DNA from 4 places in the Paenibacillus sp. OAS669 genome. Region 2 is predicted to be linked to each of the others. Evidence: riboswitches for the same ligand, from Rfam matches in the RefSeq annotation. Region 2 holds a riboswitch; each other region holds the start of a gene.
The links. Region 2 has a riboswitch for cyclic di-AMP ahead of GGC63_RS03825 (C40 family peptidase). Riboswitches for the same ligand answer to the same signal wherever they lie in the genome.
Positions count from the first base shown of each region.

Region 1: another riboswitch for cyclic di-AMP. It lies ahead of GGC63_RS30255 (NlpC/P60 family protein); the one in region 2 lies ahead of GGC63_RS03825 (C40 family peptidase).
Region 3: another riboswitch for cyclic di-AMP. It lies ahead of GGC63_RS32395 (ubiquitin-like domain-containing protein); the one in region 2 lies ahead of GGC63_RS03825 (C40 family peptidase).
Region 4: another riboswitch for cyclic di-AMP. It lies ahead of GGC63_RS03055 (CAP domain-containing protein); the one in region 2 lies ahead of GGC63_RS03825 (C40 family peptidase).

Region 1 is NZ_JADBDR010000019.1:85,165-92,746, forward strand. It holds gene GGC63_RS30225 (hypothetical protein) at 344-508, opposite strand; gene GGC63_RS30230 (hypothetical protein) at 759-1,229, shown strand; gene GGC63_RS30235 (winged helix-turn-helix transcriptional regulator) at 1,410-1,808, opposite strand; gene GGC63_RS30240 (MFS transporter) at 1,961-3,169, shown strand; gene GGC63_RS30245 (aldo/keto reductase) at 3,230-4,072, shown strand; gene GGC63_RS30250 (aldo/keto reductase) at 4,165-5,145, opposite strand; cyclic di-AMP (ydaO/yuaA leader) riboswitch at 5,452-5,599, shown strand; gene GGC63_RS30255 (NlpC/P60 family protein) at 5,603-6,445, shown strand; gene GGC63_RS30260 (VOC family protein) at 6,774-7,190, opposite strand; gene GGC63_RS30265 (DeoR/GlpR family DNA-binding transcription regulator) at 7,410-7,582, opposite strand, start outside.
Region 2 is NZ_JADBDR010000001.1:959,929-967,510, reverse strand. It holds gene GGC63_RS03860 (C40 family peptidase) at 1-139, opposite strand, end outside; gene GGC63_RS03855 (spore coat associated protein CotJA) at 270-479, shown strand; gene GGC63_RS03850 (spore coat protein CotJB) at 503-769, shown strand; gene GGC63_RS03845 (manganese catalase family protein) at 809-1,378, shown strand; gene GGC63_RS03840 (hypothetical protein) at 1,492-1,839, opposite strand; gene GGC63_RS35295 (zinc-ribbon domain-containing protein) at 1,976-2,176, opposite strand; gene GGC63_RS03830 (HAD family hydrolase) at 2,472-3,164, shown strand; cyclic di-AMP (ydaO/yuaA leader) riboswitch at 3,450-3,580, shown strand; gene GGC63_RS03825 (C40 family peptidase) at 3,586-4,137, shown strand; gene GGC63_RS03820 (CapA family protein) at 4,315-5,397, opposite strand; gene GGC63_RS03815 (YheC/YheD family protein) at 5,650-6,435, shown strand; gene GGC63_RS03810 (succinylglutamate desuccinylase/aspartoacylase family protein) at 6,591-7,289, shown strand; gene GGC63_RS03805 (C40 family peptidase) at 7,373-7,582, opposite strand, start outside.
Region 3 is NZ_JADBDR010000025.1:10,529-18,110, reverse strand. It holds gene ispE (4-(cytidine 5'-diphospho)-2-C-methyl-D-erythritol kinase) at 1-453, opposite strand, end outside; gene GGC63_RS32420 (small, acid-soluble spore protein, alpha/beta type) at 564-752, opposite strand; gene veg (biofilm formation stimulator Veg) at 890-1,162, opposite strand; gene yabG (sporulation peptidase YabG) at 1,348-2,223, opposite strand; gene rsmA (16S rRNA (adenine(1518)-N(6)/adenine(1519)-N(6))-dimethyltransferase RsmA) at 2,306-3,220, opposite strand; gene rnmV (ribonuclease M5) at 3,217-3,768, opposite strand; gene GGC63_RS32395 (ubiquitin-like domain-containing protein) at 3,961-5,100, opposite strand; cyclic di-AMP (ydaO/yuaA leader) riboswitch at 5,515-5,710, opposite strand; gene GGC63_RS32390 (TatD family hydrolase) at 5,935-6,702, opposite strand; gene GGC63_RS32385 (HD domain-containing protein) at 6,766-7,582, opposite strand, start outside.
Region 4 is NZ_JADBDR010000001.1:765,281-772,862, reverse strand. It holds gene GGC63_RS03065 (DUF1572 family protein) at 69-602, opposite strand; gene GGC63_RS03060 (hypothetical protein) at 707-1,024, opposite strand; gene GGC63_RS03055 (CAP domain-containing protein) at 1,195-2,061, opposite strand; cyclic di-AMP (ydaO/yuaA leader) riboswitch at 2,070-2,204, opposite strand; gene GGC63_RS03050 (response regulator) at 2,582-4,174, shown strand; gene GGC63_RS03045 (sensor histidine kinase) at 4,171-5,949, shown strand; gene GGC63_RS03040 (ABC transporter permease) at 6,172-7,032, shown strand; gene GGC63_RS03035 (carbohydrate ABC transporter permease) at 7,026-7,582, shown strand, end outside.

The sequences.
Region 1 (7,582 bases), on a different contig from region 2:
ATGCCACTAAATGCTTGCTGGGAGGTCGACCAGGAAGTCGCCTCCCTCGGTTCATCACGCAACCCCAGCTGCAAAGAAAGAAACCTTGAAAGGTACGAAACCAATCAAGGTAAAATAAGCAAAGTCATCAACAATTTAATTAACCAAAAAAACCAAGCCTCAGAAGTACTATCATCTACCATTACAAAAACAGATCCTTCTAGGAGACTGCCTGTTTTTGTTCTGATTTCGAAAGCTACAGCCCAATTATCGGGATTGGCTCGGGATTTGTTAATACTTATAAAATTTGATGTATAATGTTCTGATGGTTTGTAGGGAACTCTTCCTTGAGTACGTGGTAAATTCAAATATGCCCTTCGGAAGTTCTAACCTCAAAAGTTGCTGCCCAATATTTTGGAGAAATTTTCGAAATTTCCACATCAACTAGCACCAATTTGAAGTTTTCATTCGTTTCTTCATTTACATATTCAAGCGCCAGTTGTTCAGCTCTTTCTCTCGATAACTTCATATCGATTACCTCTATATTGTGTTATATACTATCCAGGATAAGCCGTCCGCCAGGCTCCAATTGGTCATACAGCCGCTTTAAAGCCGCTATGGACTCATCACGCCGTTCTATCAATAGAAAGGAACCGGCAAGAATGAGCTCGATATTACTATGATTATAAAGTTCCCTTTTGGATGAATATGGTATAATTGTCGTTGACGTATGTCGTCTGCTAGGTTTCCCAGCATATTGCTTACAAGGATGGTGCAGCATGATGTTTTGGATTTCATACTGGATTTCCTATTTGGTCATACTGATTAAATCGCTAGGCTTCTTAGGAGCTGTCCTGGTCGTTATGTATCCAACTGTCCAGTTCATGTACTCTCGTTCCCCGAATTTTTATGATAGGCTGTTCCTCACCAGAAACCTTGGCAGCTTTGTAAGAGACGTGCCGGAACGCAGCAATTTTTGGACAGATCCGAGCTTGGGAGTATACGGGTTCAAGAACGTTCTAATTTCTATCATCTATTTCTTTATATTCCTTCTTTGCTGGTCCGACATTACGAATCGCATCAACGTAGCTTTGCTGTATGGCGCTGCTGCAATTTTTCTAGCTGCTAATCCTTTCGGAGTGCTTAGAAAGAGAGAGTACTGGTTAGCTTTTTCAGTCGAAAATTTAGTGCTATTATTAATAGCCTTATTGATGGTGATTCGAGCTTTTCTGAAGGTTAATTTTGAGTAGTCCGTAGAGAAAGAGGATTTAGCAGAAACATTGGCCGTATGGATGGAGCGGCGGATCGGACAGTGCCGGTCACACCGCTTACACCAGCCATTATAGACAACCCCTTCTAACGTTTCAGCTGGACAGCCAACCGCATGGAAGGGGAATATAACCCGCCGTGTCATAAGGAGCAGGAAAGAATTAAACCTCCTGAAGCTCCGAATCCTCCGCCTCCGTTTTGTGGTTAAGAATATTATCCTCCAGAACGGCAAATTTATCTCCGTATTCTTTAATAATATGTTTCTCACCCCAGGCGCACAGCGAGTCCAAAATCGATTTTAGGCTCCAGCCATACTCGCTTAGCTCATACTCCACTTTGGGAGGAACCTGATTGTAAATAATCCGTTTGACGATACCGTCCTGCTCCAATTCCCTCAATTGCTGGGTCAGCATTTTTTGGGTGATGCCCGGCATCAGCCGCTTTAAATCGCTGGTTCTTTTTTTCCCATGGGTTAAATGACATAGAATCACGCACTTCCACTTGCCCCCGATGACCTCTAAGGTCGCTTCTACAGAAATGTTATATTTCTTTTTGATCATCGCCAGTCCCCTCCTGTTATAGGCACTTTTTAGTACCTATATTACTTCGAAGTACCTATAGTACTTCAAGGTACGTACTTCCCTTTCACTTGCTTATCCATCATAATAGCACTTACCGGCCGGTGATGACCATACTATAGGAGTGGTACAAAATGACATTAGATCAAAGGAGAAGTACTCTAGCTCTGCTGGCATTGGCTATTAGCGCCTTTGCGATAGGAACGACGGAGTTTATCAGCGTAGGGTTGCTCCCCCTTATCGCACAGGATTTACAAATATCCATTACGACATCGGGTCTTACCGTTACTCTATATGCATTGGGGGTTACTTTCGGAGCCCCTATCCTGACTTCCTTAACCTCAGGCCTGTCACGGAAAACGCTGCTGATATGGATCATGATCGTCTTTATTACCGGCAATGCTATCGCGGCTACTGCAAGCGGGATCGGCGTGTTACTGGCGGCACGAGTGATTACGGCATTCTCGCACGGAGTGTTCATGTCGATCGGATCGACCATTGCGGCAGATCTTGTGCCCGAGAATCGCAGGGCCAGCGCTATCTCCATCATGTTTTCCGGGTTGACGGTGGCCACGGTGACCGGAGTTCCTCTGGGAACCTTCCTCGGTCAGCAATTGGGATGGAGAGCAGCCTTTATCGCTATCGCAGCCGTTGGGCTGGCGGCCTTGCTGGCCAATGTAGTCTTGGTCCCTTCTTCTCTGCGCCCCGGTACAAAAACCCGGCTGCAAGAGCAGATCAAGATTATTACCCATGGGCGTCTGCTTCTGGCCTTTGCCATTACAGCCTTGGGATACGGCGGAACCTTCGTGGTCTTTACCTATTTGTCTCCGCTGCTTCATGAAATAACCGGATTTCCGGAATCGACTGTCGCCCTGCTCCTTCTTCTCTACGGCATTGCCATTGCTATCGGTAATGTGATCGGAGGCAAAGCGGCCAACCGTAAGCCTATTAGCGCGTTGTTTTATATGTTTATTTTGCAATTCGTCGTTCTGGCCGCCTTAACGTTCACAGCGCCATATAAAGCGGCGGGCCTGCTGACTATTTTCTTGATGGGGCTATTGGCTTTCATGAACGTGCCCGGCCTGCAGGTCTATGTAGTGATGCTAGCCGAACGATTCGTACCAAAAGCAATCGATGTAGCCTCTGCCGTCAATATTGCAGCGTTCAACGCAGGTATTGCGATTGGCGCTTACTTGGGAAGCGTCGTCGTCAATCAATTGGGGCTTATCCACACCCCTTGGGTTGGTGCCGTCATGGTGTTTGGAGCCATTATATTAACAGGCTGGAGCCGCTTCTTAGAAAAAAAGGATGCAGCTCGCGTTCAGCTGGACAGTGCCGCTTGAATTATAGGCTGAATCAAAACCAATCTTTTTATTAACAAATCCTTGGGAGGCTATATTAAAATGAGTAAACATGTACAAGATACCGTAACCTTAAATAATGGAGTGAACATGCCTTGGCTCGGACTAGGCGTATTTAAAGTGGCGGAAGGCTCCGAGCTGGTGCAGGCCGTTGCGTCCGCCTTCAAGCACGGCTACCGCAGTATCGATACGGCGGCTATTTATGAGAATGAAAAAAGCGTAGGGGAAGGGATCCACGAGTCTATTCGGGAACATTCTATCCGAAGAGAAGATCTATTCGTCACCTCGAAGGTCTGGAATGCCGACCTGGGTTATGAATCGACCCTTGCTGCCTATGAAACCAGCCTGCAGAAGCTGGGCTTGGACTACCTCGATCTGTACCTTATCCACTGGCCTGTCCAAGGCAAATACAAAGAGGCTTGGAGAGCATTGGAGACTTTGTATAAAGCAGGCCGCGTCAAAGCCATTGGCGTAAGCAACTTCCAAGTCCATCATCTGAAGGACTTGATGAAGGATGCCGAGATCAAGCCTGCGGTCAATCAGGTTGAATTTCACCCTCGCTTGACGCAGCAGGAGCTGCGGGATTTCTGCAAGGAGCAAGGCATACAGCTGGAAGCCTGGTCTCCTCTCATGCAGGGCCAGCTACTGGATCATCCTGACCTTCAAGAGCTCGCGGCGAAGTACGGCAAATCAGTAGCCCAGGTGATTCTGCGCTGGGATTTGCAGCATGGCGTGATCACGATTCCCAAATCCACCAAAGAGCAGCGGATTATTGAAAACGCGGATTTGTTCGACTTTGAGCTATCGGCCGATGATATGAACCGAATAGACCGATTGAATCAGGATCTTCGGGTAGGTCCGGATCCGGACAACTTTGATTTTTAATGAAATGATGGAATGAAAAAAAGCAGCGGCAGCCGGACATGAAAGCCATGTCCTTGGCTTGCCGCTGCTTTTTTATTATTGGCTATTCCATGTTACCAGGCATACGCCTTAGGCGCTTCGCCGCCAGGTCCGGGGAAAATCTCGTCCAGCCGCTTCAGCACATCCTCATCCAGCTTGATATCCGTGACACGCAGCGTACTCTGGAACTGCTCCAGCGTCCGCGGCCCAATGATCGGCGCTGTCATCGCCGGATGGACTAACGTCCAAGCCAGCGCTACATTGGCTTCACTCTCGCCAAGCTCCTTGCACAGCTTGCTGAACACCTCCAGCTGGCCGCGCCGCTCTTCGGCGCGTGCCTGGATGCGGACGCTGCGCGATCCTTGGGCAGGGTTCAGCGCATTGCCGCCGAGAAGACCGCCGTCGAGAGGACTCCAGGCGATAACCCCGATCCCGAATTCCTCTGCCGCAGGGAGCACCTCCAGCTCGGGCCATCTGCACAGCAAGCTGTATTTATGCTGCTCCGACACAAGCCCAAGAAAATGGCGGCTCTTGGCTTCATATTGAGCCTTCACCAAATCGCGCCCTGCAAAATTGCTGGCCCCCACATAGCCGATTTTGCCTTGATAAATAGACACGCGAAACGCTTCCCAGAGCTCATCCCACGCAGCATGGCGATCCACGTGATGCATCTGGTACAGCTCAATATGTTCGGTTTGAAGCCGCTTCAATGAAGCATCCAAATGTCGTCTAATTTTATAAGCAGAGAGCCCTCTGGCCGCATTAGGCCCGTCATTCGGGTCCTCCATATCTCCGTATACTTTGGTCGCCAGCACGACCTTCTCCCGGCGGCCTCCGCCTTGAGCGAACCAACGGCCGATAATCTCCTCTGTTCTCCCTCGCGCACCCGGCCCGCCATAAACATTCGCCGTATCAAAAAAATTGACCCCTGCATCTACAGCCGCATCCATGATCCGGTAAGCCTCCGATTCGTCCGTATCGACGCCGAAGTTCATGGTTCCCAGGCACAGCCTGCTCACCTTCAATCCGGAACGGCCTAAATAAGTGTACTCCATAACCCATACCTCCTTATTTTGAGTGCTGCGGTACTTCCCATTCTCATCATACCGCTCCTTGGATTTTTTTAACAGTACGCAATATTAGGTAAGATAGGCAGTCCGGGGATATTAAGTTACCTCAGCGTAAGTCTTGCTCCCATGCAAAAATGTGCCGCAAGTCCCTTTAACTTTGGCCCCCTATGGTGTATCTTGGTAACTGCTCATGAAAAGTTATCCTTTTTTTGCGGAAAATGATGGAGCGTTTGGCGAAGCTTACCCACTGATTCGCCGATGGATTCACGAATACAATGTATGGACAGCTTTTAGTAAAAAATGCCGAATCAGCACAGCATAAGTGCTTGTACGGGGGACATCTTATTTTGGGGTGAATATTCGTCGGTTTATTGGATGAATAAGGGAAAACCTCTCCCTAACCCGTCAACTAACCTCGGAGGCAATTAGGAGGAATCAGGTTTTGAAGTTTTTTGGAAAAAAGCTTATTTTTTCGTTTGCATTTATTTCTTGCAGTCTCTTTGCCGGAGTACATGCCCATGCCTCAGCTTTGGATGAAGGAGTCAAGATTCAGGTTAATGATACGATCGTGAACTTTCCTGAGGGGCAGCCTGTCGTGGACACCTACTCCCAGCTTCAGGTACCGTTCCGTCCACTGATGGAAGCGCTTGGATACCAGATCAACTGGTCCAGGGAAGGAAAAGAAATTCGTGTCTCCATGAATAAGGGAAATCAGACCCTGGAGTTGAAAACCGGGGATACGTTTGTGCTTGTCAATGGAAAAAAAATCGATGTTACTTCCTTGATCGGCATGGATCGGGGAAGCGTATATATCCCGCTCCGTTTCATTTCGGAAGCACTCGGCTATAAAGTGCAGTGGGATAATGACAATCAGCTCGCTATCGTGGATGCGGATGGGAAGTACCACGCCCCTGCCTGGTACAGAGCCAAGAAGCAGGATACGATGCTGCAGTTCGCCCAAGCCTATCTTGGCGTTCCTTATCGATGGGGAGGCAGCACTCCGAACGGGTTTGATTGTTCAGGATTCGTCCGTTTTGTCATTGCCGCTAACCAGGGAATCGATCTCCCCAGAACCTCGAATGAGATGTACGATACGGTAGGAGTCTCCGTTGCCAACCCTTCGCCGGGCGACCTGGTATTCTTCGCGGGGGCCTCCCATGTCGGAATCTACTTGGGGAATGGACAGTTCATTTCGGCTACGAATTCCCGCGGAGTTCACATTGATTCGCTGTACAGCTCTTATTGGGGCTCCAGGTACATAGGGGCCAAGGCTATTACGTTGTAAGGTGGAACAGGCTGCTTTTCGCAGCTTGAGTCTGTTGAAAAACCTGAAAATTGGATAAATAGCTTTGGTACCCCCAGTGGGGTATCCCCCTCCGGTCGCTGTTGTTTTCGGGAAATTTTTGATTATATTCGCTTTATAGAGGGGATTTCCCGAAAACAAAGGCGAACGCTATCGCTCCTCCAAGGGATACCCCACCTAGCCATTTGCTATTTTTCCGTAAGTTAGTTTTTTTCAACAACCTGGCGGGCTGCTTATGCAGCCTGTTTTTATATATATTAGTAGACCTCCGAAGCAGAAGAGCTTAAAGGCAGACATGTCCTCCAGCAAGCTATTCTCCTCTTATGGAGTCCCTCACCTTCACAAAATGCGGGTTATTCATAATCCCGATAATGTTGCCGAACGGATCGACAACGGAGGCAGTAATGAAGCCGCCGCCGCGCTCTTTCATCGCTTCGAGCTCCTCAACCCCCATCGACAACAGCTTATCGAGAACCGCGGATATATCGTCTACATGCCAATAAAGTGTTGCGCCTCCCGGGCCCTTCGCTAAACCTGCGGGTGCATAGCGTCTATCAATCAGTCCCAGCTCTTGCTGATAGTCACCAAGACGGAATTCGGCATAGCCCGGTCTCTCAAAATACGGTTCGATTCCAAGAAGCTCCGTGTACCACGCTTTTGCCTTATCCAGATCATCCGCCCAAAAACTGATTGTAGCTATCCCCCGAAACGTTTGTGCACCTTGCATCTGCATGACCTCCTAAGATCACTTTATATTGGGTAATCTTATTGTACTCGGCCCACACTGACAAAGGTGTGTCAGTGATTCTGCAGTGTTTAATAAATTATCGCGATCGGAATCTTATCCGTTCTATCTTGATAATAAAAAACGGTCGGCCAATACTTTGGCCAACCGTTTTTTATTCACATGAATGTATATGGAGATCCTCTCTCATAGGGACTCTATTTATACCGTAATGACCGTAATTCCAAGATCCTGCAGCTGCTCGACCATCTCTTTCTCTATGCGGCGATCCGTAATAACGACATCGATTTCGGACAAATCCGCAACATGAGTAAATGCTTGCACGCCGAATTTGCTCGAGTCGACCAGAAGAATGACTTCATCCGCAATACCGA
Region 2 (7,582 bases):
CGGACATTCCTTGAGAAAGCACGGTCGATGCGGTGCCCGCGGCGGAGGACGCATAGACGTGTTGGCCGCCGGAAAACGGCAGAAGCGAGGATAACCCGACAAGACCTGCGGTCAAAGTGATTGCAAGCGTTTTCCTCAAAGAACATTCAACTCCCTCTCCCCGATTTACTGGGTCTGATGAATTTGTTCCCATTTTATACTCATAATGGACGAGGCGGCAATGTATAAATATTGGTAGTAGATTTTCTCAATAAAGGAGGCAATCATCCATGTTCACGCAGGAAAAAGTATGGTGCCCGTACGTTGGCCCCTTTGACCCTTGCCCGCCGATACGAGAAAAGGTATATTCGACCCCGCCCCAATTGTATATTCCGTTCCAGCCGCCTAATCTTCCACAATGGTCTCCCCACGAGGCATTAAAAAAAGGGACGTTATGGCCCGCACTTTACAGTCCTTATGAACCGAGACCGAGACTATAGGCCGGAAAGGAGTGGATCAGTCGATGGAAGACAAACGAATGCCGGATCATTATTACGCCATGCTGGAAGAGCTTCAGGCCATTGATTTCGTACTCGTGGAGCTTACGCTGTATCTCGATACCCATCCGCTGGATAACGGCGCTCTTGAGCAGTATAACCAATGCGCCCAGCAGCGCATGCATCTGGCCCATCAATTTGAACGGGAGTTCGGTCCTTTGAAAAGCTATGGGCAGAGCTTCTCTGCATATCCATGGCAATGGATCGATACGCCGTGGCCTTGGCAGGTTTAATCGCAGCGGCACGATAACCGAAGGGAGAGGAGCAGTGAAATGTGGATTTATGAGAAAAAACTGCAATACCCGGTCAGGGTAAGCAAGTGCGATCCTCATATGGCGAGGCTGTTGCTGGAGCAATACGGGGGAGCGGACGGGGAGCTTGCAGCCGCGCTGCGTTACATGAATCAGCGTTACACGATTCCGGATAAAATCATCGGGCTGTTGACGGATATATCTACCGAGGAGTTTGCGCATCTGGAGATGATTGCTACGATGGTTTACAAGCTCACGAAGGACGCGACCGCAGAGCAAATTAAAGCGGCGGGTCTTGATCCCCATTATGTAAGCCATGACAAGGCGCTATTTTATGAGAATGCTTCAGGGGTTCCTTGGACTGCCGCTTACATACAGGCGAAGGGAGACCCTATCGCGGATTTGTATGAAGATATTGCCGCAGAGGAGAAGGCGCGGGCTACGTATCAGTGGCTTATCGATATGACGGATGACGTGGATCTACAGGACGGATTGAAATATTTACGGGAAAGAGAGGTAGTCCATTCTTTACGGTTCCGGGAAGCGGTCGAAATATTGAAATCGGAGCGGGGAACGAAGAAAGTGTTCTAGCCATAGGAGAGGAGCGGCATGAGCAGATAGCAAAAGCATCCCGAAAGACGCCTGCCAGGCTCGGGATGCTTTTTTGACATGTAGCATGCGTGGTTTCTTGCCCAAATGAAGAATCAGGATTTTTTGGCTTTAGAACGGTTAGTGCGTTTAGAACGATTAGAACGATTAGAGGGATTAGTTGGATTAGTTGGATTAGATGAATTAGAGCGATTTTGCCTATGTCCGCCATGACCGCCATGCCAGCCTCCGTGGCCTCCATGCCAGCCTCCATGACCGCCATGCCAACCACCATGGTCTCCATGCCAGCCTCCGTGCCAACCGCCATGACCGCCGTGCCAGCCGCCATGCCAACCTCCCGGCCAACCGCCGCCATACCAGCCCCCGTATGGGTAACTCCAAGTGCTGTAGGTACCGATAGGAACCGTCACAACGGTTGGATAAGTATAGGGAATATAAGCCATTGCCATAGTCTCCTTTGCTTGTTTTGATACCAACAATGTATGCTCGGGAGACAAATCGTGATACTTGACCTAGAGAAATAGGCATTTGTCATGCATAAAAAAAGAGAGCGGCACCGCCGCCCAAAATCCAAAGTTTCTATTTGGCAAAATAATATATGATAGCGGCGATGATTAGAACAATGATAATGATCCATGTGATAGTACCCGCTTTAGAGCTGCTTTTTTGGTCAGGTGGGGATGCGGCTTGATCCGTTGAGCTTAAGAAGGTTCCGCAATACTTACAGACAATGTCTCCGTCACTCATCTTTTCATTACATTTTGAACAAAATTTCACCATTTGCATCACCCGCAATCTGATGGATTTTGTTAACTAGGCGCTTCATTACATATGTATGGTTCAACCATCGTTCCATCCATATCCAGAATGGATTGATAAACAATAAATATGCTTAAAGTGAGATGAATTGCTCGGATTCACAAGGCTGCATTGACACGTGGAGATTATTGGAATTATGATGTCTAAAGGATCCTTTACACGTCCGCAATGACTTCCCTATGAGCTTAATGCTTAGGAAAGCCTCGTTTGACAATGATCATGTATAAAAAGAAAACAGCATTCGGAGGAGTTAACCATGAAACCGACTTTATCCAAGCCGGAAGCGATGATATTTGATTTGGACGGAACTTTGTTCCAGACGGAAACGCTGCTTCTGCCGGCTTACCATGCCACATTTGACCAGCTGAGGGCTGAAGGAGCCTATTCGGGACCTACGCCGCCGGAGAGCGAAATATTGGGGAGCCTGGGGATGCTGCTCGAGCATATATGGCAGCGGGTGATGCCGGATACGGATGTTCAGGTGCACCGCAGAGCGGATGAATTGCTGCTGGACTATCAAATTCAGGGTCTGCTGCGCGGGGAAGGGCGGCTGTACGATGGAGTTGCGGATACGCTGAAGGCGCTGCATGAGCAAGGCGTTCGCCTGTTCGTAGCGAGCAATGGGCTGGAGTCTTATGTGAAAAATGTTATTCAGCATAAAGGGCTGGGACCTTTATTCGAAGGTTTATACAGTGCCGGAGAATTCAGAACCCGTTCCAAGGTGGATCTGGTCCGCATGCTGTTGGAAACCTATAACGTAAAGACGGCCTGGATGGTCGGGGATCGTTCCTCTGATGTGGAAGCGGGTCTTGAGAACGGGTTAACGGTTATCGGCTGCGATTATGCCGGTTTCCGTAAAGAAGGGGAGCTGGAGGGAGCCCATGAGCAAATCGGCAGCTTTAGTGAGCTGTTCTCTCTGCTTCAGACTTCGCTGCAGCAGTCCCGATAAAACATCAATTTCAAAAAGGTTGCACTTGGAGCTGTCAATTTCATAGGAAATTAATGGGGAGGCCGGAATTTCGGTCTCCCTTTCATTTACATCCAAAGTCTGTTTTTTCGCGGAATAACCCCTATGCAAGCTGAAATATTTTACAATCCTCTACTTTTTCTGGCTGCTCAGGTATGCCGATGGAATAATTTGCACCATGAAATAGCCAGGTGCCCATGCTACACTAGAGTGGCTCAAAAAACCAGAAACGCGGTTTCAACGCCGCTTGGGTTATATAGGGCAAAATCATAATAAAGGCCGAAGCTAATAGAAGCACGGGGGAACCAATCTTTGGGGTGAAGCCGCATCAGCGGCAGGGTGATTGACCTTTGACCCGAATCCGTCAGCTAACCTCGCAGGCCGAAAAAAGGAGAGGTTTATTTTGAATCGTTTGATGAAAATTGTTTTGACAAGTGCTTTGGCACTTAGCCCGATTATCGGTGTAACTGGAGTATCCGCAGCTCCCGCAACAACATCTACCGTATCGAGCACCAAGGCGTCCACATTATCTGTTGCCGCTAAACGGGACAAGGTTGTTAAAACGGCGCTTTCTCTGCAGGGTAAAGTTCAGTATGTTCCGTGGACACAACGCCAAGAGGCCCACGCTCCATATAAAACGGACTGCTCCGGTTTTACGGCTCTCGTTTATAAGCTCGCTAACATTGGAGTTACTCTAGTTGATAGAGACGATGACCATCAAGCCCAAGTAGGAACAAAAATCACTTCCTACAAGAACCTGCAAAAGGGCGACCTGCTGTTCTTCGGTAACATTGGAAGCTCGAAAAGCATGAAAGACGTAGGCCACGTCGGGATCTATATCGGTAACGGTAAAATGATTCACAACATCAACAGCAAATCCGACGTGAAAATTTCGGATATTAACTCGAGCTACTACAAAAACAAATTTATGTTCGCTAGAAGAGTAATTAAATAATAGGGCACGTACCTTAATCTAGCCTGAATATAAAATAATAAAAGCCTTCCAAGCCTGGACCCGGAAAACGGTCCGCTTGGAAGGTTTTTTCCATATTTACAGCTGTATAAGTTCGATGATCCCTGCAATGTTCCGGAATCCGCTGTGGAGACAAGGCATCACTGTGAGATTCTAGCGTTAAAGAATTTTAAAGTCCGATTGATGATGGTATCTGGGGATATGTTTTTTTAAGTGATGGACCATTTTTGACATGCGCTCCGCTTCGTTTCCATTCCGGTTTGGATGCTTTTCCAGCGTGTTTAATAATGGAACGACCCGAAAAGCGGTACGTCCTTTAATCTTGGTGCTGCGAGTCCAAGTAGGGATAAAATCGGCCTGAACGATCTGTACTCTTCCATCGTCATGCTTTCGAATATGAAGACGGTTAATAAGACCGGTCAGCGTATGATCGTTTCCGTATAATCGGGTGGAAACGAAATTCCCCAAGGAATAAGCGGCGTACCTTTTTTTCTTGACCCCGGTAATATCCCTGGATTCCTGGAAAATAGCCGGTTGGATGACATGGGAATGCGCCCCGAGAATAATATCGGCGCCGTGCTTGAACAGTAGTTGGAAGTAGCGCTTCTGCTCCTCATTCGGATACTTGCTGTATTCTCTTCCGAAGTGCATGCATACGATAATAAGATCCACCGATCTCGACTTTAGCCTTCGGATATCGGATATGATTTTGCTTGGACTAATCCGATTGACGGCCCAGGATTGACCGCTTGGTACCGGGATTCGGTTGGTTGTTTTAGTATAGGACAAAATACCGATTTTGATTCCTTTGACATTTTTAATCAATAGCTGCTGAGAATCTTTGTGCGTGCGGAAAGTTCCCGTATGCGACAACCCCTTGGAGTCAAGCACCTTAAGGGTTCGTTTCAGTCCGTTAATGCCGCAATCCATACAATGGTTGTTTGCCGTTGTCAGTACGTCGAATCCCAGCCTTTTCAAAGTGCTCGCAAAGGAATCGGGACAATTGAACAGCGGCCAACCGGTTTTGGCGCTTCTTCGCGATACGGTGTACCCGATCTCCGGGCCTGAAAAAGTGGTTTCAAGATTTCCGATGGTTAGATCCGCATCACGCAAATAGGGAGCAACCGGTTCAAATATCTCGTCAAAGGAATAACGCTTCTCTCCGGTGACTCTGGCGCTGCCAATAAGTCGATATTTCATTAAAAAATCTCCGACCGCGGCGATCGTAATGTCCGTACTCATGACCCATCCCCGTTTCTGTTGAAATAATCGTCTGCCGGGCCCTCGAAGAGTGGAACCGCATAATATCATATGAGCCTGCCGTTGGATCTGTCTTTGCTTTATAAGCCCATTTTTAGAGGTAAAGTGTGCAGTCCTATATGGATACAGGCCAGGTACTCTTTGCTTTGGAGCCGAATAGTATAAGTAACGTCATATTGCTGGTTGTATGTATTGGCGTTCAACCGCTGCTCATCACACGGAGGAGATCCTACAGTGAAAGGAAATTTGCTTAAGTATCCCGGCGGAAAATGGTTGAAGCACGAGGCGCTTTGGAGTGAAGATGCGCTTCGCTCCCTATTGCCGGAGACGGAGATGTTTTCTGCGGACACGTTCATTCAAATGATCGAAAAGCATACGGTCCTTTTTCTCAAACCGGATCTTGGAATGAGGGGACAAGGCATTATCAAGGTATCACGGGAAGAAGGCGGAGCCTGCATCGTCAGGACAGCTGCAAAGACCTACAGATACCGTAACGTAAATGATGCCTCCCACAAGCTGAATAAGCTGACGGAGGGCAAAAGCTATATTGTTCAGCAAGGGATAGATTTGATCAGGATTAAAGGAAGCCCGGTAGATTTCCGGGTGCTGCTCCATATCGGACCTAATAACAGGTGGAGATTTTTTGGAATCATGGGGAAGGTAGCGGCCAAAAATCAATTCGTTACAAACCACAGCAGCGGCGGAAAGCCCATCCGGCTGCACCAGGCCCTGTCTCTTACGCTTGGCATCGGAAGAAAGGACGCCCCCCAGTGGGATGAACGGATCAAGAAGCTATCCTTTACCATTGCCAGAGCCATGAAGAAGCATTATCCGAACATTACGGAGCTGGGACTGGACATTGCCATTGATAAAAGTCACAAAATTTGGCTGCTCGAGGCCAATACCAAGCCTCAATATCAGTTATTTAGGTACCATGCCAATCCGTATCTGTATGGAAATATCGTCAAATCTGTCCGGCATCTTAGGGCCGCGGCGCTTACGAAAGCGTCACGGCGTTAAACCGGAACAAAGACCGTTAGGGAAGAAAGCTTCTTTTGTCATAACGACAGAGGAGCTTTCTTTTTTTAATCCGTCTAATGCAGACAGGTTGGTTCATTTGTCCCTATCAACGGCTTCCGCCGCAACGTATTGTACAATATCCGAAGGTGACAAGTATGAGAATCAGTAAGCATGTGCTGGCGAAGAACAGTAAGTTCGAGACGCCTTATTACATTATCGACGGAGAGCTGCAGGGAAGCACGGTTATGATAACGGCAGGTGTTCAAGGGACAGAACGGGCAGGCTTTCTCTCTGCGAAGAAGCTGCTAGAACAGCTTCGAAGCGATGTTATCCATATCCGTAGCGGAAGGTTGATTATTATTCCTATTGTCAATCGTATCGCTGTTCGGCGGCGTATAAGGGGAGTTCCGGATCTGAACCGGACGTTCCCGAGACGCTATGGCAAAAGGCGTGCCCGTCATCCGCTCTCTAGAGCGGTGTTCCGGCTTGCACGAGAGCAGGGTCCGGATTGGTACGTGGATTTGCATGAAGCGAACGGGTTGTTCCGAATCCAACCGAAGGCATTGGGACAAACCTTAATCGTCAATCCGGGAAGCAAGGTCATTCCAGCCGCCAAAAGAATCATTCGACGAATAAATCCATCCATCAAGAGGAGATCGAGACGGTTCTCTCTCCTTCAGCGCAAATTGCCCGGTTCGGGCCGTTCAGCCGCGTACCGTTTGCTGCATGCCAAGGCCATAACAGTAGAAACGGGAATCAGATTGCCCCTCGAAGAACGTATCCGATACCAAATGAAAATAGTGAGCAGCATATTAAAAGAAGCGGGTTTAATCAAAACAGGGGATGAATCCTGACAAAAGAAAGCGCCGCTTGGGTTTAAGCGGCGCTTCGCAGGGCTGTGTGAAATGATGGAATGAGGGCTGAAAGAAAGTTGAACCTATTGTTTTACAACCTGTGTATATTTGGTGTTAGTCGTTATGTAAACCGTTTTGCCATTCCATTTTACTTGATACCAGTATTGGTTGGCTTTCTTGATCAGTTCCGCTTTTTGCCCCAGCTCCAAACGTCCTACCGTAGCTGAGCTCGAGCTTGCAGAGGCTTTGAAGGAAACCCATCCGTTCTTGGTAACGACGTATTCCTTCTTCTG
Region 3 (7,582 bases), on a different contig from region 2:
GCGTCCTCGCGCAATCGCTGTACCCCCTGTAACGCAGAAGGGCACATCGGAGCCCAGCTCCGCTCCCAAGCGCTGAAGCTCCTCCGAAGGAATGTTAAGCTTCCATAACCGGTTGAGTCCCCGCAGCGTAGCCGCCGCGTCGCTGCTACCGCCCGCAAGGCCTGCAGCTACCGGTATTTTTTTATCCAAATGTATGTAAACACCCTGCTTCACATCATAACGGTCCTTGATGAGCTTGGCTGCCTGAAAGGCCAAGTTCTTTTCATCCAGAGGGATATACCCCGCTTGACTGGAGATGATAATCGTATCACGTGGAAGCTCCTGCATTTCAATCCGGTCTGCAAGGTCCACCATCGTCATCACCATCTCTACCTCGTGGTAACCGTCTTCCCGCTTCCGCAGGACGTCCAACGACAAATTGATTTTGGCCGGCGCTTTTTCAAATACTTTCATAGGACACCTTCTTTGCAGCTCTAGTCTATTCCCTAATACTATAACAAAAAAGAAACAAAAAAAAGCTAAAGCAGCGCTTCGCGTGCTCCAGCTTCCGTTAGAACCGTTATTTAACCTCTCGGCGGCTGCTTCGAAATCGATTGCTCGGCAATCTGAATCGCTCTCTTTACCATGTTGCCCGCATCTTTGGTACGTATACCTCCCCAGCCCTCACGTTGTATCGTGTCGTGAAATCCCAGGTCTTTGGCGAGCTCGTATTTGAATTGTTCCGACATGACTCCATTTCTTCTGCGTGCCATACGCGAACACTCCTTTTCAGGTAAGATAACCGTAGTATGCCCGGCCGCCGCTTATTCATGCAGTCCGGATAGACGAAGGCTCACTTACCAAAAACGGCACACTCTGTTTGTTAGAGCATGCCGTTCAAGTAACCCCTTTATTGCTGTATAGTGATACGTACTTGTCCATCATCGTTACAAACCATGACCTCAACTGACTCAGTCAGTATATCTGCGTAGCTATAGGAAACGCGCTTAAAAGCGTTCTGTTCCTGATCAAGCTTCACAATAAAAACGGAAGGGTAGGTTTCCTCCAATACACCGGAGCGTTCGATCGTTTTACGGCGACCGCCGTTTGCTCTTAACATGATTTTCTGTCCGACATGAGGTTCCAAACTGCGTTTGATCTCCAATAGCGCGTTTTTTGCCATTGACCACTACCACCTCTTTCCTTGTTAATTATAACCCAATAGAGGTAGTATGTCAAATTAGAACAAATATTATATCAGCCATGTCGAGCGGTTGTCAACGGGGATTTTCCTTATTCCAGCGACTTTTTGGAGGAATCCCCCTCATTACCGTTCACAAAATTGTCATATAAAAACAAAAAAGCGCCTTATGGCGCTTCTTTAGGAGTCATTTTTTGCATAGTGGGAACGCCTCTACGGTAGCTGCCCCGAGACTCCACACCGCCAAGCCCTTCCAGTCCGCTGTGAGTCAGTCCTATGACATCCACTATATTGACCGTGTCCCTTATTGGCGTATAGGCTACCTTAACCGCCACACAGAGCGGATCTAATGCATGAATCAGCACCCGGGCCGGTGAGCTGGCATAATTAGCTCCGGCCTGCATGATCGCCTCAAAATGGGATTGGCAAGCGCCTGCGATGACCGTTAAGGTATCCTTATTTTTCTCATACTGCCTTGCTATTTTGACTGCATTCACAAAATGGTAGGAGTTCTTATAGTTGTTCAGATGCGTCACGTCGCCGTTTCTGCGATGCTTCAGAATGCCGTCATGGCCGGTCACAACCACAATATCCGGCTTTACCTGGGGCAGTAAACGGTACATGGCATCCGCCATCTGAGGCTCCGGTACATAGTATCCCTCTGCGGGGACTCTTAATTCACCGTACAGGTTCATACATTTGCGCAAATACATCGGATCGCCGTCCAAATGCAGCACCTTCCCCGGCATTTCAAAATATACCGGAGCCGGATTACCGGCAGCTCCTACCGCCCCGTATGCCTGGGGGCCTTCCGTTTGATTCTCTCTTGCCCGACGCATGGATTCCATCCATGACGGCCGGGTGGTATTGATCGTGTACTGGTACGGATCCAGCGGCGCCTTGATCAGGTCAAAAAGCGGCGCATCGGCCAGCAGCCTGTAATCCACACCACGCAGAATAGCCTGATTCTGCATAATATCCTGAATTTTAAATATGATATCACCGCCATAGGATCTACGAATAACGAGGTCTCCCTGTTTCATGGCCAAATCGCCTCCTCGTGTATCCTATGGCGTCAATAGGCATTTGGTGATTAGCAAGCCTATCCTTTCATGAAATCCGCAGTCACGTTGCCGATGCTTCGCTCCCGCGTGCACGAAGCAAGCAGTCGCTCAGACGAGCGTATTCCTCGATCGACAAGGTTTCTCCCCGTCGGGAAGGCTCGATGCCCGCCTCGTGCAAAATAGCCTCCAGCTGGCTCTTCGTCTCTTTGGTAAAGAACCGCGAAGCCAGGTTGTTATAGATCGTTTTACGGCGCTGCACGAAAGAAGCCTGAACGACCTCGAAGAAGAAGGACTCGTCCGTCACCGTCACAGGAGGCGCGCTCCGAACCTTCAGCTTGATGACGGCCGAATCGACATTCGGTTGAGGAATGAATACCGTATGAGGAACGATCGTAACAATCTCAGGCTCGCAATAGTACTGCACCGCAATGCTCAAGCTGCCGTAATCCTTGCCTCCCGGCTTGGCCGACATTCGCTCCGCCACTTCCTTCTGGATCATAACAACAATGTTCTCCAGCGGCAGCTTTTCCTCAAGCAGCTTCATAATAATCGGCGTCGTGATGTAGTACGGCAAATTGGCGACTACGCTCACTTTGGAGAATGCCGCGAAATGCTGTTCAAACAATTCCTTCAAATTGACCTTCAGTACGTCGCCATGGACGACACTCGCATGCGGATAGGCCGACAGGGTCTCCTCCAATAGCGGGAGCAGTCGCTGATCGATCTCTACGGCAACGACGCCGCCTGCGATTTTGGCCAGCTGCTGGGTTAAAGCCCCGATCCCGGGGCCAATCTCCAGCGCTCCTTTGGAAGCATCCAGATCTGCGGCGGTAACGATTTTATTTAATATATTCGGATCGATCAAAAAGTTTTGACCCAAGCTTTTTTTCAGCGTAAAGCCATGCCTTTGAAGAAGCTCTTTCGTTTTTTTTGGGGAGGCAATGTCCTCCTGAATATTGAAATGGATATTTGTCATGATTCGCCCTCTTTTTTCTCAAGCTGCTTCCATGCCTCCGCGAACTCCTCGCGGGAAATTCGAAACATTCGGCAGCGGTTATAAAATTGCTTTCCGTTGCAGTACCCGATACCCAAATGCTTGCCCATTTCCATACGACGGGCAGCAGCTTGCGGATGGACGATCAAGCCGGCGTCAATCAAGTCCTCCCAAGTAATATCCGACTCTTCAGCCTCATAATCGGTTCGCACGTTCGCAAGAGCCTTGCGGATGACCTCAGCCGAAGCATTCTCTACCCCGATGTCCCCTTTGGCCGTCGCTTCTTCCTGTGTGATAAAAGCATGCTTACAGCCCTTCACCTGCGCCGTAATGATTTTACGGATGCGCTCGCCCGCATGGTCGGGGTCCGTCAATATGATGACGCCGCGGCGCTGCTGAGCCAGCTTGATGCGCCGGATAACGTCTTTATTAATCGCAGAGCCGCCCGTTTCTATGGTCTCGGCTTCTACGGCTCTTTTGATGGCAGTTGTATCGTCTTTGCCCTCTACCACTATAATTTCTTTGATCACCTTGCTTACCTTCCTTCACCCCATACCAGGATCATCCATACAGCTTTCTTTATACTAGCCTTTGTTCCCGCCACTTTCAAGTGATGACGAAGCCTGTCCGCGTGAACTTGCCCTGATCACATAAAAAAGAAGAGGTAGCCCTCTTCTCTTCCTTTAGCATATATATAATGAGTCTTCCCCAATTGCAGGTCCTTAGTCCGCGGTTGGTTTCTTGGGTCCAATCACATAAACGGTATACCCGCGCTTCAAGCCAAATCGGTTGGCATAATCGTTGCTGTCAAAATACACATCGATAATGTTTCCTTTGACTGCACTTCCGGTATCCTCTGCTCTGCGGAATCCAAGCCCGTCAATATAAACCCACCAGCCCAGCGGAACCACCTTGGGATCCACTGCAATTGTGCGACCTTCCGTTACTCTCGTGCCTGTAGACGTAAGTCCGTACTGCGGATGCTCTGTACTCTTTCCTGTCGAAGCAACGCCCGCTGAATAAGCGGTCAATGTCACATTGTTAATGACCTGCTTGACGCCGAAGGAAACTCCGCCTTTTGTTACTTCCTGTAGATTTGGCGATGATGCCGATAATACAACAACCGGATTTTTGGTGCCTACCGCGACAATTTTATTGACGCTCTCTGATTGAACCTTTTGGTCCACTACTTCTTCGGATACAAGCTTACCGTCTTCGTACATCTTTTCCTTTTTCTTCACAACCAGGCCTTCCTGGCCTTCCTGCACCACTTGCTCCTTGCCTTTTACCAATTGAGGGTCGTTCTTTTTCACAACGTCATAGGCTATCTTTTCTTGAACCTCTTCAACCTCTTTGGTTACCCGTACGATTTGAATCTCACCGCTGTCAGGCAGATCGGCATCCACGACAGGGGTTACCTTGTCAAGCTCTCCTACCTGAACCTGTAAATCATTCAATGCGCCGCCCACCGTCTTTTGCACCGTGTACAGCGTCTTCGTTTCTCCGTCAGCCGTCAGCTGAATCGGCCTTGCATGCTCGATCGTAATCCGGTCCCCGGATTTTACTTTCGAATCCAGCGCTGCAGAGAGACGATCATGCTCTCCTACAGTGACGCCTTGCTCATCCAGTAAATGCTTCAAATCCCATTGCTTGGTGTAAACAACGGTTTCTTCTCCGTTCACGACTACGGTCACCTTCTTGGTAGCCGTACCGTATAACATTAATAAAAACATGAAAGTCAACGCGAATGAAATAAGTGCTATGATCGATATCAAACGCAAGTTTTCATGCCTCCATCGCAATGCGAAGGACATGCTGGATGATCGTCTTACATGGGTTTGCTCGTGTTGAATAGCTCCCACTAGTTCGGTCCTCCTTCAAAGCCCCGCCGTCGAGTGTTACGCATGATTGATCTGACGCGACTATGGTTAAGTTTTGCAATCTGTTGGTTAATAAAGAACAACGCCTAACGACGTTCTTTCCCCCAGGAACAGCCTCCATGACCGTTGAGTCCAACGCATCCTGGAAGCACGGAAGACTTCATCGAACACTTGTTCTGCCCGATTAAGCTTCTCCTGTGCGGTCAACTAAGGGCTGCAACTAGCAATCCATATCGTTTCTCCTGCGTGCGGCCAGCACCTCCTCTTGGCTGTAGGTAATGATTATGTTGTCGGATAGTTATCACAATGACGGGAGAACAAAAAAAGTCACGGAAAGAGGACTCTTCCCGTGACTTTAGGTTATTTCATCAGTAATGAAATAAAGCACACGACAATCATACCTCTCTCTTAACGCTTACGAGGTTAGCTGACGGATTCGGACTTGAGAGTCGCCCTACTTGGATCCGGGTAAACAAACATCTACCCATCCAAGACTCACCCCAGAAAATGTGACCTTAGCCTTATTTTCAAATCAAGACTGGCCTTTTGCGGTTCCCCCGTTTCCCTTACGGAAACTCAGCGATAATGGAAAATTGGTAATCGTATTAAGTTAATATTGAGTTTACGCTGTCGGATATAAAGTTGTAAAGTATACAAACTCGGCAAAAAAGGTCCGTTTTTGTTCAATTCCGATTTTTTTAATTGATTTCACGAACATAACCCATGTATTTCTCGACTTGACTTATTTTTTTGAATGTTTTTCTCTCGTTTTCACGTTTTCGACGAAAATAGGGCTGTCCCAACCCCCCTTTTATTTCACCGTAATCCGAACAATGTAACTGCATTTTTCGTAGTCGCGTGAGCCAGCTCCTCCAGGGTTAACCCCTTGATTTGTGCAGCGGTTTCTGCGACTAATTTCACATATGCGGTTTCATTTCTTTTCCCTCGATAGGGGTGCGGAGTCAAATAGGGCGCGTCGGTTTCAACCAATAAACGGTCCAGCGGAACTTTCTCCAGCACCTCTTTGGGCTGCTTGGCGTTTTTGAATGTGACAGGGCCGCCGAAGGAGATGTAAAAGTTCATATCGAGGCACATCTTGGCCGTCTCCCAGCTGCCGGAGAAGCAATGCATGACGCCGCCGACCTCCGAAGCCTTCTCTTCTCGAAGAACCCGGATAATGTCTTGGTGTGCGTCCCGGTTATGGATCACGATAGGCATACCCAGCTTGCGGGCCAGACGGATTTGTTCCCGAAATACTCGATCCTGTACATCCTTGGGAGAGGTATCCCAATAATAATCCAAGCCTATCTCTCCGATGGCGACCACCTTCTCGTGCTTGCACAGCTCTTCGATCCATTCCAGATCGCCCGGCATCATATCTTTGGCATCTTGGGGATGCCATCCGACGGTTGAATAAATAAAGTCATATTGCTCGGCAAGCGCAATCGAGGTAGGGATCGTTTCGCGATTAAATCCGACATTGATGATTCGACTGATTCCGCTTTCTAATGCCCGTTGGATAACCTCATGTCGATCGTCATCGAATTGAGGGGCGTTCAAATGGGTGTGCGTGTCTATCAGCATAGCGGCAATTAACTCCTTCATATGTAAGTTCAATTTGGTCCTTGCGATTCGATAGACGAGCTTTTATTCCATGCCAAGCAGCTTGCGGTGCTCCGGATGAATGGAGCCCGGATCAGCGGATAAGAGCTCCTCCGGGAAATACAGATGATATTTCCCCATATGAATGCCGCTGATGGACCGGACAATTTCCGACTTGCGCGAAATTTCCTTCAACGTATGCTTTTGGTCCAGCAGCAAAATCGGCAATTTTTCGTCATGGACTCCCGGCCGATACACATCATACGAAAGATCCGACGGGAAATCAATTTCGAGGTAGAAGGACGGATCCAGATTCAGAGCCCGCATCGTATCGCGCAGCCGCTCTATTTGAAGCGCGTCGATCCTCTCCAGCATGACATACTTAAACAGCTTGCGGTTAAGGAAGCGAGAGCACAAGTCAACCAGAATGGCATCCTGCTCGTTGGTCCACTGCATCAGCACCGTCTGCATAAAGGCTTCATCGAGCAAATGGAACTCTTGTATGGACAATGTCCCCCGGAACAGGCTTAAGAGCGGCGGCAGCATAAATGAGAAGGAATAGTTTTCTTCATATAACTGTTTCGCTCTTTCAAAAATTTTATGCAGAATAACCTCCGCGCTGCGTGTAACAGGATGAAAGTATACCTGCCAATACATCTGGTACCGGGACATCAAGTAATCCTCGACAGCATGCATGCCGCTCTCTTTCACGACAATGTGGCCTTGAAACGGTCTCATCACCCGCAGAATGCGTTCCAGGTCGAACGTCCCGTAATTGACACCGGTATAATAAGCGTCGCGGAGCAAGTAGTCCATCCGATCTGCATCCAGTTGGCTCGAGACGAGGCTGACGACGATTTCC
Region 4 (7,582 bases), 190 kb from region 2:
CAATTCCGATAATCCCGGCATGTACCGGAATCAGCCTAGAAGCCAAAGGCCAGGCTTATAGGAGCTTTTCACGGCTTGAAGGCTTTGGATTGTCCGCGGGCAGTGCTGAGCGTCTGCCAATGCTCACTGCTCAAGTGCTTGGCTAAAAATACGATTTGGCCGACATGATACCCGTAGTGGGATACTTGACGCTGGATCGCTTTGATGACCGTATGGGCTTCGCCGCGAATGGCAACCTGGCGCAGCAGATCGTCTGGCTTTAACCCGGAAAGCGCATCGAATAATACGCTCCAGCCCTGCTCCCACAACGCCATCAGCGCAGGACGATCCAAGCCTTTGGGCTCGAATTCGCCGTCCCGGTCTCTTGTAGGCTTTTCCCCGTCGGAAGTCAAGAAATCCGTCCAGCGGGACAGCATATTGCCGTGCATATGAAGAATCATCACTTCAAGAGAGTTCGATTCCTTATCAAGGAGGCAGTGATATTGGGAATCATCCACTTGCTTCATCGCTTTGTCGGCCAATTGCTTCATGCTTTGAAACGCTTCAATGCTTTCTTGCAGAAAAACCTCGTTTACTGATGGACTTTGCTCAGATTGCGCCATACTCCTCATCTCCTACATTCGAATAGATGCCTATTCTTACGATATACGAAGCGGGGACGATTGTATATCAGAATGTTTTTATAAGGAGTATAACGGAAATTTATTTATTCTTCATTCATCGTATAATAATTCAGCATGACGCTTGTAATGCCAAGTACGACGTAGATGACATATTCCCCCAGGCCCGTTAAGTAAGCGAAGGGAAAAATAACAAACCAAATGCCGGCCAGCAGCGAAATCCAGTTCAGCCATGAATTCCAGCCCGATGCTTTGAAAATGAAAGCCAGAAGCGACGCGATGAATTGAAGGGAACCAAAGACAACACTGGTGATAACGGCGCTTTCGTGAGTCAAATCAATCCAATGAGGGCCAAAGACAAACAAGAGACCAATCAACGCAGCCAACAAATTTTTAACCGCCATGATTACACCTCCCGAAAATTGAGATAAGCCATCAACACCTCATAAGGGGTCTATTCTATGTATATGCAAGCGGTTTCAAAATGGTTCGGCGCTTGGCAAAAAAAAGATCTCTATGTACGGCAAAGCCCCCGGTGCATGAAGCGCCGAGGGCTGTGAAATCCTAAGAAATATTAGTTCGCGATAAATTCTTGTACCCATTCGCCGTTGTAGTAAGCAACACCGATTTTGGTGTAGTTAGGGCTCATGATGTTTTGACGGTGACCAGCGCTGTTCATCCAAGCGTTCATAACCTCTTCAGGGTTACGTTGGCCTTTGGCGATGTTTTCACCTGCATAGGTGTAGCTGATTCCGTATTGCTTCATCATGTCAAACGGAGAACCGTACGTTGGGGAAGTATGGTCAAAATAGTTGTTGCTGTACATGTCCTTAGCTTTATCCATGGCCATATTCGCCAATTTGCTGTCGGAAGTCAATGCAGGAAGACCTGCTTTGGCACGCTCTTGGTTCACCAAAGTAACGACTTGGTCCGCGAAGGCGGATTGAGAATCCGTTACAGCTTCTTGGGAACCGCTGTTATTTTCTGTTCCGCTGCCATTGTTCGTAGTGCCGTTCTCGGTAGTTCCGCTGTTATCTGCAGTACCGCTACCGTTATCGGAGCCGTTATCTACAGTGCCGGAACCGGAGCCGGAGTCCGTATTGCCTGTAGTACCTTGGTCCTGACCTTGACCAGGGTTGCAATTAAAGTTCATGTTAGGGAAGTTTTTCCAGATGATTCCTGCCAGCCCTTGGTTATTACCGGAGCCAATCGTTTGCCATTTTCCTTCTTGACCTTTCAACAAGGAATTCAAATCAATATTTCCTAGATTCTGACCTTGGCCTTGCAGCAAGGAATTCAGATCGATTCCGTACTGTTGAGTGATTTGAGACAAATCGCCAGCAGACACAGTATTCGCCGGTGCGGCGGAAACGGCGCTAACGCCGATGATTGGACTAAGGGCCAGTACACCTGTCAAGACAACTTTCTTAAAACCTTTCAACAACAAAATCCTCTCCTTTTCGCGGCCTGCGAGGTTAGCTGACGGATTCGGGTCAAAGAGCAAGCACCCTGCCGCAAGACGCGGCTTCACCCCATAGAATGGGTCCCCCGTGCTTTCATAGAAAGCTTCGGCCTGATAGTTTTGTTTGTTTGCTCATGCCCGGTTCGTTGTGCATCCTGCCGGGCTCTCTTGAGCCACTTCATTGTAGCACGTGCCTATACAGATTTCACGGCACAAAGTCTTCCAACATTGGGCGATAGAAACAACAGCAGCTTCCTTACGCTTGAAGAAAGCCGCTTTGTTTTCATACTGAAGTCCAAAGCAGACAGGCCGCATCTATTAGAAAAAATAGAACTGATATCTTCGAATTTGTCCTGCTTTAATACGTGAAATGAAAGAGTTGTGAAGCTCAACAGCATTTTATACTTTTTTACAAGATTACTGTATAGGTGCTCCGAAATCGATATGCTATGATGAGATCACTACTGGATTGTAAGCGTCTTCTTGGGAGGGATAGCGGATGCATCCATCGCAATTGTTAACCGTGTTAGTGGTAGACGATGAACTGCCGTTAAGAGAGGAGCTCCGGCTCTTTCCATGGCACAACAGCCTTGCCGAGCTGGTAGGGGAAGCGGAAAACGGTGAAGAAGCATTGGAGCTGTGCCGTAAGCTCAGACCCGATGTGGTGATTACAGATATTACGATGCCCGTTATGGATGGTATGGACTTATTTCGGCGGATCAAGCAGGAGTTTCCGCTGACGCAGGTTGTGCTCTTGACCTGTCATAGTGATTTTGCCTATGCCAAGGAAGCATTGAAGCTGGGGGCTTTAGAATATTTGATCAAAGTATCCCTGCTGGATACGGAACTGGAGCATGTGCTGAATAAAGCCCGTGAAGCTATTCAGCGGGAGTACAATTATAGGCGCAATGAGATAGACAGGCAGCGCTGGGAGCTGACAAGACTGTTAAGCAGCACAGGCAAAGAACCAAAACGGGTGGAAGCGATAGATGCCATTTTAAAAAGCTGGAGCGTCTTATGGCCAATAAGGATTATCCGTCTGCATGTCAGTGTCCGGCCGCAGGAGGAAATGTTCGCCCATCATGAGCTCCAGTCTTTGTTAAGTGAGCGGGAGCTTACCGATGACCGTGACAATCCGTGCTGGCGTTGGATAACGCTTGGACCGACGGATTATATATGGATCCAGCGGGCTGCCCCAGAAACAGGGACGACCATACTGCTCTCAACCAGGCAGTGGCTGGAGCGGCTTCAATCCGCCATCGATGTGCGGGCCTCTTATTTAAGTGAAGCCGTAAGCCTCTATGCCGTCATTGGGCCTAGCATTTCATCCGGGGTTGACTTGCTGTCTGCCATTGAGCTTACCAAGCTGCCAGCCACGGCTGTTTTCTATGATACAGGGGGGGCTGTTTATGAAATGTCAGCGGCTTCAGGAACGATCCGGCCATCAATCAGCCGATCGGCTGTAGATGGAACCCTATCCAATGCGTTAAATTTTGAAATGCTGACGGAGCTTATGAGACAGACAGCGGCCGATAAGGCGCTGTTAATCGAATTTTGCCAGGGACGGCTAACGGAATGGGTGAATCAAGTAAGGCCTGAGCCCGCTGGCTTAAAGTCGTGGCTGATCTCCAACCGGAAAGAATGGATGGGGGAGCGAGATAACGCTCAACAGCAGGAGCTTATCCAGAAGCTGCAAGCATCAAGAACGGCTTCGGAGCTCCTGTCGATGGTCATTCGGGAGGTGGAAAACCGGGGGAAGCTGAAGTATCGCAAAGAAGTGGCACAAGCGATACAGCTCATCTCCAATCATATCGCAGAACCGATTACATTAACGTGGGCCGCGGAACGGGTAGGGCTCAGTTCCTTTTACTTAAGCAGATTATTCCGTGAAGAGGTAGGCGAGTCGTTCAATGAATATGTGACGATGAAGCGAATCGACAAAGCCATTCATCTGTTACAAACAACAAGCCTGAAAGTATACGAGGTTGCCGAGCAAGTGGGGATTCCGAGCTATCGCTATTTTTCTGTGCTTTTCCGCAGCCGGACTGGCGTTTCTCCAACGGAATATAAGAAAGGCGGTGCCGGGGAATGAAACGATTGTTGAAATGGTTTCGAAGCAGAAGCATAGCGACGAAGCATTCGTTGTTTCTTTTTAGCGGCACCCTGGTGCTGTTCGGGCTGCTGGCTTGGAACAGTTTACACGATGCGGAGCAGCTGTTCCGGAAGCAGGTGCTGTCCGACGCGCAGGTGATAATTGACCGTACGAACCTTTATATGGACGCCTATCTGGACAATGTTCAAAACATTCTTCTCCTGCTTTCGGCACGGGAGGATCTATTCGAACCCGGGCAAGAGGAGGAGGCAGTCAATGTACTGCGCACCTATGCAGCCAATAACAGCACACTGTACAAAACCTTATATTTCGTACGTTCAGACGGTAAAGTGCTGTCCAACACCCAGGTTTATTACGATATTATCGGCAATCCGCATCTTGCTCAGCTCTACGAGCAAGCCCGTAAAAATTACGGTGTCATGATCAGCGAGCCGTATGAATCTCCGTTATCAGGCAAGACGGTCGCCTTCCTATTTCCTATTAGGTCCAAAGCAGGCGATCAATTGAAAGGGATGGCTGTCGTGGAAGTGGATTTAGTGAGGCTAACGACCATGCTATTACAGCTCATGAGCTCCAAGAATCAAACCTTTACGATTATTACGAATAAAAATCACGTGGTCAATACATACGATACGAGCTGGCCGATGTTTTATTATGATCTGCTGCCGTACAATACGAAGGTTTTTCCGCCGGATCTGAACAGCGATTTTATCGAACAGGTTGGGGATTTGCCTGTAGGTGTGACAGAAATAGATGGAGCAAGAAGTAAGCTTGTCGCTGTCAAGTCAGGGATGAATAAGCTTGGCTGGTACTTTGTTTCTTTTATCGAAGACCGTTATTTTTATCAAAACATCATTAGTTTATACAACAACTATAGGGCGGCTGCAGCGGTATGGATTCTGCTGTTGCTGATAAGCTCCTATATCATGAGCCGCTATATTACTTATCCGGTGCGTATGCTCGTAGCCAAAATGGACCGTGTCCGCGATATTGAGGTGCTGCCGAGCATATCCGTTCAACGGGAGGATGAGATCGGGCGGCTGGCCAAGAGTTATAACGCGATGATGGAACGGATCCATGGGCTGCTGGTAGAGACAAAGGAAATGGAGCAGCGCAAGAAACAGTACGAGCTCAAGATGCTGCAAAGCCAGATTGCGCCGCATTTCTTATATAATACACTTGCTTGCATAAGCAGCTTGGCCAAGCAGCAAAAAACCGATGCCGTGCGGGAGACGATTCGTTCTTTGGTCGGCTTATTGTCGTTCAGCTTCGACAAGAGCAGTGAATTCGTGTCGCTGGAGGAAGAACTGGAAGGACTCCGGATGTATGCTCACATTCAAACGGTGCGTTACGGGGATAAGTTTACCTTTCAAATGCAGATTGCTCCTGAGACGCTGTCTTGCAGCATCTTAAAGCTGACCCTGCAGCCTTTAATGGAAAATGCCATCTTCCATGGCTTAGCTCCGCGAAAGGTCCAGGGGATGATCCGAATCCGCACGGAACTGCGGCGCGGACGGCTTATTGTTTATCTTCGCGACAATGGGGTGGGGATGGACTCCGATCAGCTGGAGAATGTATTCTCCGAACGCAAAAAGGCGCCCAGCAAGCACCGCTTTACCGGCATCGGCATCATGAATGTGCAGGAGCGGATTCAGCTTCATTTCGGGGGACAATTTGGGCTGCGTATCGCCAGCTTGCCTGACGTAGGCACCTTGATTCGGATTGAAATTCCGGCTTATATACATACCAATTAAAGCGTTTGCAAGAATTGAGACAGTTTCGCAGGATCACTGTATAGAACCTCTGAGAACAGGTCGGTATACTTAATTTTGTAGAAGAAAACGCATACAAAATGAAGAGGAGGTGATCTTGTGGAGCGGCAGCTTTCGATAAAAGACGTACAGATGATAAAGCAAAAGGAACAGGGGCTGAAGCTGCTTCGCCGAAGGATATGGGGGTTTCGGGCTTTTTATATCATGCTGCTGCCGGGGGTCCTGTATTACATTGTATTCCGCTATTTCCCGATGTACGGCGTCATTATCGCCTTCAAAGATTTCAATATGCTGGAGGGGATTGTCGGCAGTTCATGGGCGGATCCGTGGTACAAACATTTTCAAACGTTTTTCAACTCGCCACACTTTTCTCAGCTTTTGCTGAACACGACACTCATCAGCCTGTATAAGCTGGTTTTCGGAACGGTACCCCCGATTCTCATGGCGCTGTTACTTAACGAATGCCGGGTGCGCTGGTTCAGGACTGTCGTTCAAACGTTGACGTACATGCCGCATTTTTTATCCTGGGTCATCATTTATGGGGTACTGATTGCTTTATTCTCGCAAAACTCGGGTCTCGTCAACCGCTGGCTAGTGGAATCGGGAGGCAGCTCGATCGGGTTCTTAACCTCTACGGATTATTTCCGGACGATACTGGTCGGCTCTGAAATATGGAAAGACCTCGGCTGGGGGGCCATCATTTATTTGGCGGCGATGACGGCCATTGATCCGACGCTGTATGAGGCAGCAAGAGTGGACGGTGCCGGCAGGCTGAGGATGATATGGCATATTACGATTCCAGGGATTCGCAACGTTATCGTGCTTCTGCTTATTTTAAAGCTTGGCACCATTCTGGATGCAGGCTTCGACCAAATTTATATTTTGTATAACATTCAAGTGTATCAGGTCGCGGATATTTTGGATACCTGGGTGTTCCGAACCGGGCTGCAGCAGCTGAACTTTAGCTTGGGTGCCGCTGTAGGGCTCTTCAAGTCCGTGATCGGCATGATCCTGGTTATCGGCTCCAATCAGCTGTCCAAGAAATGGGGGGAAGGGATATGGTAAAAAGCTTCGAGGATCGCTTCATCAATGTACTGGTGTACATGGTGCTTGGCTTGGCGGGCGCGGCTGCCATATTTCCCCTCATGTATGTTTTCTCGGTATCGATCACCCCTTTTTCAGAGGTGCTTAAGAACGGGGGATTCATTTTACTCCCCAAGTCGGCGACGTTTACCGCCTATGAGAAGCTGCTGACCGAGTCCGCTATTCCTCGCGCATTCTGGGTGACGGTGTACATTACCATAGTAGGAACGGTGATTAATCTTGCGCTGACCATTTTGATGGCTTATCCGCTTAGCCGCAAAATGCTGCCCGGCCGTCAAGTCTTCCTGCTGCTTGTCGTATTCACGATGCTTTTCAGCGGAGGGCTGATCCCGACCTACCTGGTTGTTAAATCGCTAGGCCTGCTGGATTCGGTATGGTCTATGATTTTGCCCAATGCGGTATGGAGCTTCAATGTGCTTATTATGAAAAGCTTCTTTGAAAACCTGCCTGAGGAGCTATTCGAATCGGCCCGGATGGACGGAGCGAAGGAATTTCGCATTCTGATGCAGAT